2 regions of the Paenibacillus sp. FSL R7-0652 genome follow, and region 2 is predicted to be linked to the other one. Evidence: riboswitches for the same ligand, from Rfam matches in the RefSeq annotation. Region 2 holds a riboswitch; the other holds the start of a gene.

Region 1 (4,215 bases), 3.2 Mb from region 2:
AACCTTATACATACTCAGATTCGGACGGAAACAGCATTAATTTTACACTGGACGGTTATATTTATGCTTATGATGCCGGTATGGGAAAATGGATCGAAGGATTTCAGCAGGAACTGGCTGCAGACTCAACAATTACAGTCCTTCAAGACGCAGCGGTCTTTGAACAGGTGCGGCGCAGCCGGATCGTGACTCGTGTTCAGGATGATCTGGCAGACGTCATCAATCGTCATAATGAATTCGCCAGGAAAAATGGGATATCTTATCTGTTCACGATGCCCTTGATCTCACAGGAAGATTGGTACAATTCGATCAATGATACTGGCTTGATGGCTTTTATCCAAGGTATTGCTGCTGGAGATCAAAAAATTAACAATTATGCAATTGGCGGAGGAAGACTGGTTAAAAGAACAGCAGTTGTTGGCGGAATGGATTCCGCAACAGGCATTAAATATCATTATCCTGCGACATGTAATCCCGGTTTTCGTGCGGAGGAGGTATTTACGACTGCAAAGCAGGCAGCAGCGAGAGGGTATTTTGAGTATAACTGCTCTGCCCATTTTTCATTACTTTCAGAAAACACAGAATCTGTGCTAGAATAGGGGTTTGAAACGTGAACTAAAGTAATGTAAATAGATAGGAGCAGCCTCATCTTATGAGTTTATTGTCAGTAGAGAACGTCAGTCACAACTTTGGAGACCGAACGTTATTTAAAAATGTTTCTTTTCGTCTGCTTGCCGGAGAGCGTGTAGGTCTAGTCGGAGCTAATGGCGCCGGGAAATCAACATTAATGAATATCCTTACAGGAAAACTTCTTAAAGACAGCGGTAAAGTAGAGTGGACGCCGAAAGTTCGTTATGGATATCTGGATCAACACACCAAGTTAACACCAGGTAGGACGATTCGAGATGTTCTTAAAGATGCATTTCTGCCGCTGCTGGAATTGGAAAAGGAAATGATGGCCATCACCGACCAGATGGCCGATGCAGACGCGGACAAGCTGGAGCAGCTGCTTGAAGAAATGGGCGAGATCCAGGAACAGCTGGAACAGGGCGATTTTTATTTGATTGATGTCAAAGTGGAAGAAATGGCTAATGGTCTGGGATTGAATGCCATTGGGCTGGATCGTGATGTTGCTGCACTTAGCGGCGGACAGCGTACGAAGGTACTTCTTGCCAAGCTATTACTGGAGAAGCCTACTGCGTTGTTGTTGGATGAGCCGACAAACTATCTGGATGTAGAGCATATTGAATGGCTGACACGATATTTGAGAGACTATCCGCATGCATTTTTGCTGATCTCCCATGATACGGAGTTTATGAATGAAGTTGTGAATGTCATCTACCATCTGGAGTTTGCCAAATTGACGCGTTACGCTGCCAATTATGAGAAGTTCCTGGAAATGGCGGATATGCAAAAAGCACAGCACATTGATGCTTATGAGAAGCAGCAGGAGTATATCAAAAAGCAGGAAGATTTCATTCAGCGGAACAAGGCCAGAGCTTCGACCTCAGGACGGGCGAAGAGCCGGGAGAAACAACTTGGTAAGATTGACCGGATTGATCGTCCGGATGAAGCGGCAAAACCAACATTCAAATTCAAGGATGCCCGGGCGAGCAGTAAAACCGTTTTTGAAGGTATTGATTTTGAAATTGGTTACACATACCCGCTGCTGCCGAAAATGACAATGACGATAGAACGTGGAGAAAAGATTGCTATCGTTGGTTGTAATGGCGTTGGTAAATCGACACTGCTCAAGACCATTCTGGGTAAGATTGCGCCAATCAGCGGCAAAACATTTCTGGGAGATTATCTGGAGACAGCCTATTTCGAACAGGAAGTGCGTGCCGAAAATATTACACCGATCGATCATGTTTGGAATGAATTTTCACATCTGACACAGAACGAAGTGCGAGGGCATCTTGCACGCTGTGGTCTCAAAAATGAGCACATCACTCGCCCTCTTAATATGCTGAGCGGAGGAGAGCAGGCTAAAGTCCGATTGTGTAAACTGCTGATGCGGGAAAGCAACTGGGTTTTGTTTGATGAGCCGACGAACCATCTGGATGTCACCGCAAAAGCTGAGCTGCAGCGTGCATTGAAAGAGTATAAAGGAACCGTTTTGCTTGTATCGCACGAACCGGATTTTTACGAAGACTGGGTTACCAAAACGTGGAATGTAGAAGAGTGGTCCGAAAATGCACGATGACAAAAAAATTCGACTGTGGTAATATAGGCTACAACTTCATATGAACACTAGGGGGGCCGCACGAGCGGCTGAGATGGAAGAATGCGATTCCGGACCCTTTGCACCTGATCTGGATCATACCAGCGTAGGGAAGTGGCGCGTTTCAGCAAAAACGACAGTAAGTGATCCTCCAAAATATGAACAGGATCTCTACACTGCAGGTGATGCAGGCTTTCGATACCGGGCTAATAGTTAATGGGTATTTTAACTGTTAACAGGTATAACTGCATTTTCGTTATTGAACTGAATCTTTGTTTATACGCAGCCGCTCCCCTACGGGAGCGGCTTTTTTGATTTTTTATTAATATTTTTGGTTTCCGTATAAGCGATGTGAGGAGGGAGAACAAAGCTGCGTACAGTAAAATGCGAGAATGAAGCAGGGAGATTACGTGAGCAGATGAAGGAATTAGCCGAGCAGAAGAAATACCAACCGCAGAAGTTGGAAGAGAGCTTTAGACAGAGGTGTGAACAAGATCACTGCTCTTTTGAGCTGCATGCTGTATCCACAAATAAAGGGGAACAAGCGGCCATGCTGCGGGCAGCCAAGGAAATATGGCCTTGGGTGGATTATATTCACATCCGGGAAAAGCATCTCACGCTGCAGCAGCGGTTCAACTGGGCCAAGCAGATGGCAGCGTCCGGTATTCCAGCATCTCACATTGTAATAAATGGTGCGAATCCGTCGGAGTCCAGCCCCTTTTATCAAGGTGTGCATTGGAGTCGGGAGATGCTGCATAAGGCAGGAGTGGAGATGGCAGCCTGGCATCAGCATGATGTCCGAATGAGATTAGGCATATCCGTGCATTCCGCCGAGGAGGCGAGAATCGCTGAAGAGTTTGGAGCAGATTACCTTTTTTTCGGCCATGTGTACGCGAGTCAGAGCAAACCGGATACAGCACCAAGGGGATTGGCCGTATTGGCAGAGGTATGTTCAAGTGTTCGCGTGCCTGTTATCGCGATCGGAGGTATACAGCCAAGCCATATTCAGGCTGTCCGGTCATCTGGAGCCAGGGGGGCCGCTGTAATTTCAAGTATTTTAAAACATGAAAGCCCAGCCTATGCTGCCGCTCTTTTCAAACAAGCTGTGGAAGCCGGAATGTGAATGGTCGACAGCCAAGGAGATGTACAGCTGCGAAGTTAAGGAGATGAGAACGTGGAACAGAAAAGTATGAATCAATCTGAGGAGGCTTTCCCCTCATCGAGTAAATACGATAACCCTGAGCTTGACTCCATATGTAAACCATCAACTGAACCGTCAGAAGCTTTCCAAGCAGAAACCATTATTATTGGCGGGGGAATTATCGGCTGTGCGATTGCTTTTGAACTGGCATCCAGAGGCAGGGAAGTACTGCTTCTCGAACAGTCCGAGATTGCGAGTGGGAGTTCAGGTGCAGCCGCTGGTATGCTTGCAGCAGATAGTGAGGATTTTGCCCATCCTCTTATTGCACGGGCGGCGCGCGACAGCAGAGAACTGCTGCATCACCAAAAAGAGCAGCTGTACGCTCTTACAGGAATGGAGATAGGTCTTAGGCACACCGGTTTTATCACACCTTTTCGTTCCTATAGTGAGCTGAGTCGCTGCAAAGATAAACAAAATAATTCATCAGTTAAGAATCAGCTTTGGTGGGACAGAAGCACTGTGCAGCGGGAAGCGGCATGGCTGAACCGGGATGTGTACGGAGCTTATTACAGACCTTTGGAGAGCGAAGTGCTGCCTGTGTCGCTGACCAGAGCTTATGCGAGGGCAGCTCACATGATGGGAGCGCGGATTTGGGAAGGTGTGCAGGACATTCGTCTCGTTGTAAATAACAATGGAGTGCAGGGCGTGGCAGCTGCCAAGCGAGAGATAACCTGCAAACATGTGATTGTGGCTGCTGGATTACATGGAGAGCAGCTGATGAGTCAGGTAGGGGTAGCTCTGCCATCGTGTCCGGTGAAAGGAGAAATAGCCGCAATCCGATTTTCGGCAG
Region 2 (4,215 bases):
GCCAACGATAGCGACGAATTCCCCTTTTTTCACTGTCAGAGACAGGCCGTTCAGCACAGGCAGTTTACGCCGCCGTTCTTTGAAGGACACGTGAACATCGGCGATGTCCAGCGCAGGTGGGAGCGGAGCTGAAGCATCATGTTCGGCATGTTGGTCCTGTTGCTGTTTCATATGAGGATCACATCCTAATGTACAAAATACGATAACTTTCTAAGCTGTTAACAATCCCAAGCATTGTTTCCAGCAGTGAATTCAATCTAGCGTTTCTGTGGACGCCAGCGGACAAGCAGTTTCTCCAGCAGTGCGATCAGCAGGAAGAGCAGCAGGCTGAGCGCTACGATAATCATAATGGCGACAAAAAGACGATCTGTCCGATACGCTGACTTCTGCAGCATCATATAATAGCCGATGCCCTTGTCAGCACCGATCCACTCGGCGATGATGGCGCCCATCACGCTGTATGTCGCAGCGATTTTGATGCCCGAGAATATGGACGGCAGAGCGTGGGGAAGCTCCAGCTTCCAGAAGATATGACGGCGCTTCGCACCCGCCATACGCATATAGTTCATCATGGCAGCATCGGTGCGTGTCAGCCCATCCATGGCCGCAACGGCCACTGGAAAGAAGCAGACCAGAATGATCGTAATCAGCTTGGGCAGCAGGCCGAAGCCGAACCAGATCAGCAGAAGCGGTGCGAGCGCGATGGTCGGAATATTTTGACTAAGAATAAGCAGTGGATACAAGGCCGATTTGAGAAAAGGGATCAGATGCAGCACCATTGCAATCAGCAGACCAACGGCCGTACCTGCCGCAAAACCGATGAGTGTTAACTGAATTGTTGCAGAAGCGTGCATGCCAAGTCGATCGGCTTGAGAAGCTGCTTCATGGGCAATGTCAGAGGGTGCAGGCAGCATCCATTTCTCAATATGGAACAGGGAGACCGCCACCTGCCATATCGCAATAAAGAGAATAACCGCCACAAAGGGCGGCCATACACTTTTGAAATAGGAAGACATTAGCGGTATTTCTCCGTCAGCGTATCCATGCTGAATCCGTCTGGACTATGTGCAATTTTGACCTGTGAGATAATGCTTGGGCTGCCAGCTTCCACGAGTACTTCGTGCATTTTACGGACAACCTCCAGCAGCTCCTCCAGTTCGCCTTCCATGGTAGTGTCGAGTGCATTGACCTGATATTTCAGGCCGGATTGCTGAATCACTTCGATGGCACGGTCTACGTATGGATAGGAGTTCTCGCCGTTCGGCGTTTTGGGAATAACTTGAATGCTGAGTAATGTACTTGCCATGAGAGATCAAAACTCCTTTTCGGGTGTATTTAAAATGAGAAGTTGATGTAGAAGGGGGAACTCGGCGAACCTTATAGACGATCGCTTTGCTTTTTTAAGTTCTTTCCTCTTCGTTCAAACGTGTAAATATCATATTTCAGTGTTACATTTAGATTCATTTTATTGTGGTAAAAACTCGTTCGTATAGGCTTTCGTTACATCAATCTTTTTATCCAGCAGTTTCTTGCTGAACATCCAGTCGGTGTAGTTTTTCCATACGTCTTCCTTTTGTTCACCCCAGCGCGGTGCATCATCCTTATATTTCGGGCTGAGCCATTTCTGGCTTGCCACTACTAATTCCTTGTCCAGATCGGGTACAGCTTTAATCAAAATATTCGCTGCTTCTTCAGGGTGATCAATCGCATATTGGTATCCTTCAGAAGTGGCCTTCAGGAAAGCTTTCACCAGTTCAGGGTCCTTCTGAATCGTTTGCTCGTTGGTTACAAGCACAGGGGTGTAATAGTCCAGCGCTTTGGCATAATCCTTCACATATAACATGTCAATCGGCTCCCCGCGCAGTTCAGCCTCAATTCCTGTCCAAGCGTAGAAGATCCAGGCAAAATCAATGTCCCGTTTCACGGCTGTGAAGAAATCGGCATCGCCCATGTTAATGTTTTTAACTTTGGATACATCAGCACCTTCGCCCTCCATAATGGACTGCATCACGGCTTCTTCTACCGGAGAACCCCAGCCGCCGTAAGTTTTACCTTCAAAGTCTTTGGGGGATTTGATCTTGCGATCTACCGGAGCGGCAAAACCGGATGTATTATGCTGAATAACTGCTGCAATGGACACCAGTGGAACATCCTGCGTGCGGGCCTGAGTTACACTCTCCTGGTAGCTGACGCCAAACGGCACTTCACCCGAGGCAACCATCGTATCTGCACCGCCGGCACCTGGTTGTACAATCTCTACATTCAAGCCAGCAGCTTTATAAAAACCCTGATCCACTGCTGCGTACAGACCGGTATGATTCGTATTAGGCGTCCAGTCGAGCACGACCTTCACATCTTTCAGTGCAGCGCCACTGTCATCGTTCGTTTTCCCTGAACTGGCCGCACCTTTCTGCTCAACTGGAGCCGTTTCTTTGCCACCACATGCAGCTGCGGTTACCAGCAGTACACACATGAGTAACAATCCCATTGTTTTACGCCATTTCATCGTGTTTCTCTCCTTCGGTATGTCCGGCCTATGGCACGGGGTACTCCTTGGCTTCATATCCAATCCCTTTGCATAAATCGACGAATTTATACTTGCAGGTTGTCCGAATAACGTCATTTTTCTGTTTCTGTTTGTCCATAGAAAACAAAAAAAGCGCCCCGTAATCCGGGACGCGTGCAGGCGTGAGAGAATGGCTTTCAGCTTATGGCTGTGCCGTTGCAATATACTCCGATTCCTACGCTGGCATGATCCAGATCAGGTCTAAGGGTTAGTATCTTGATGGGATACACTCTCAGCCGGCCAATTCCGACTCCCCTGGGAAACTATGAAGTTACGGGCATTACTAGGTGTAATTATAGGCGAGTAAAGGGAGTGTGTCTAGGGTGTGTCTTGAAAACTACTGAAGTGCATCTTTTACCGCCTTTTCGCCCCCTGCTTCGTCACTTTCCCTTGACGTGCCCCGGCACGCCTGCGGAAAACTTCCTAGCTTGGAACGAAAATTCAGCAAAATTGGCTTCCTTCAGCGTTTTCAGACACACCCTAGTCAACAAATCGTTCACATAATGTTCACTTATGTAAGGGTGGTCACAATCTCTATAATGATCCCAGTACAGAAAGGATGAGTATATTGCCAGGAAGCAAGAAAGAACAAGTTATTTTTGGACTTATGATGTGTACGGGAATGGTCGTCGTCATGATGACCTTCAATCTATGGCACACGGGAATGTTAAGCGAGATGTCTGCGATGCAGATGCTGCTGCAATTCGTAATCTGTTTTGTCATCGCTTTTGTGGTGGAGTCGTTCATCGTTGGACCTGCAGCGAGAAAAATGGCCTTTTCCATCCCTTTTGCGAGATCCAGTAGAATCAAAGGGATCGTTACCATGTCCTTTTTTATGGTTGTCGGGATGGTTTTGATCATGTCTCTATATGGGATTATGACAGCCTATGCAGCTGATCAGTTAGACGGAGCATCTGTGTTCGGCGCATATTTTCATACGATTGCTCGTAACATTAGTCTGGCTTTACCGTATCAGTTGATCGTATTGGGGCCGCTAGTACGGTATGTATTTGGCAAGTTGTTCAAAGGACAAGCAGCCGTTGTATCCGTTTAATTCATTTTAATAGTCACGAAGGAGTATTTCCTGGGCAATGGCTAATTGCGTTCCCTTAAGAAGTTCTAGCGTAAGCCACCCAATATAAAATACCAATTATAACAGCGGCTATAATAATCGTGGTGATAATCCCGCTCATCCAAGTACCTCGCTGAGCTTGGTGGGCAAGTTCGTCTGCTCTTCGTTTGGCAGCTTCGGCCTCTTGTGAGTTCAAAGGGTTAGGACTCATATTCATAAAGCAACAACTCCTCATCTGTAGTCTGATCAAACCATAGTGCAGTTTGTTTACAGGAAAACCATCCAACTTGAGATCGATTACTCGAATAATTGCTTAATCGAAGCTAAAGACATAACGATGCTAATTGCAAGAAGGAAAATACCTCGGAATTTGATACGGATGATGTCGGATTGCATTAACTCGTCTTTATTACGGTTGAATGGCCATGAATCCGGTATGATCAGGGCTCTGGTTCCAAAGACGAATCCGATTAAACTAATCAACAGAAAGACGATGAAGTAAAACATAAGCTCACCCCTTGAGGTTTTAGAAGTTATTTCAATTTTACTTGATCCAGCTTTGTAAAGATACGTAAGT

The links. Region 2 has a riboswitch for thiamine pyrophosphate ahead of MKY97_RS02440 (ABC transporter substrate-binding protein). Riboswitches for the same ligand answer to the same signal wherever they lie in the genome.
Region 1: linked by a shared signal. The riboswitch ahead of MKY97_RS16565 (thiamine phosphate synthase) and the one ahead of MKY97_RS02440 (ABC transporter substrate-binding protein) in region 2 are both predicted to bind thiamine pyrophosphate.

What each region holds. Positions count from the first base shown of each region.
Region 1 covers NZ_CP152001.1:3,741,646-3,745,860, reverse strand. The annotation lists gene MKY97_RS16575 (hypothetical protein) at 1-599, shown strand, start outside; gene MKY97_RS16570 (ABC-F family ATP-binding cassette domain-containing protein) at 653-2,206, shown strand; TPP riboswitch at 2,246-2,354, shown strand; gene MKY97_RS16565 (thiamine phosphate synthase) at 2,643-3,347, shown strand; gene thiO (glycine oxidase ThiO) at 3,399-4,215, shown strand, end outside.
Region 2 covers NZ_CP152001.1:507,808-512,022, forward strand. The annotation lists gene MKY97_RS02425 (ABC transporter ATP-binding protein) at 1-171, opposite strand, end outside; gene MKY97_RS02430 (ABC transporter permease) at 258-1,016, opposite strand; gene MKY97_RS02435 (thiamine-binding protein) at 1,016-1,306, opposite strand; gene MKY97_RS02440 (ABC transporter substrate-binding protein) at 1,466-2,506, opposite strand; TPP riboswitch at 2,721-2,833, opposite strand; gene MKY97_RS02445 (hypothetical protein) at 3,126-3,620, shown strand; gene MKY97_RS02450 (hypothetical protein) at 3,676-3,855, opposite strand.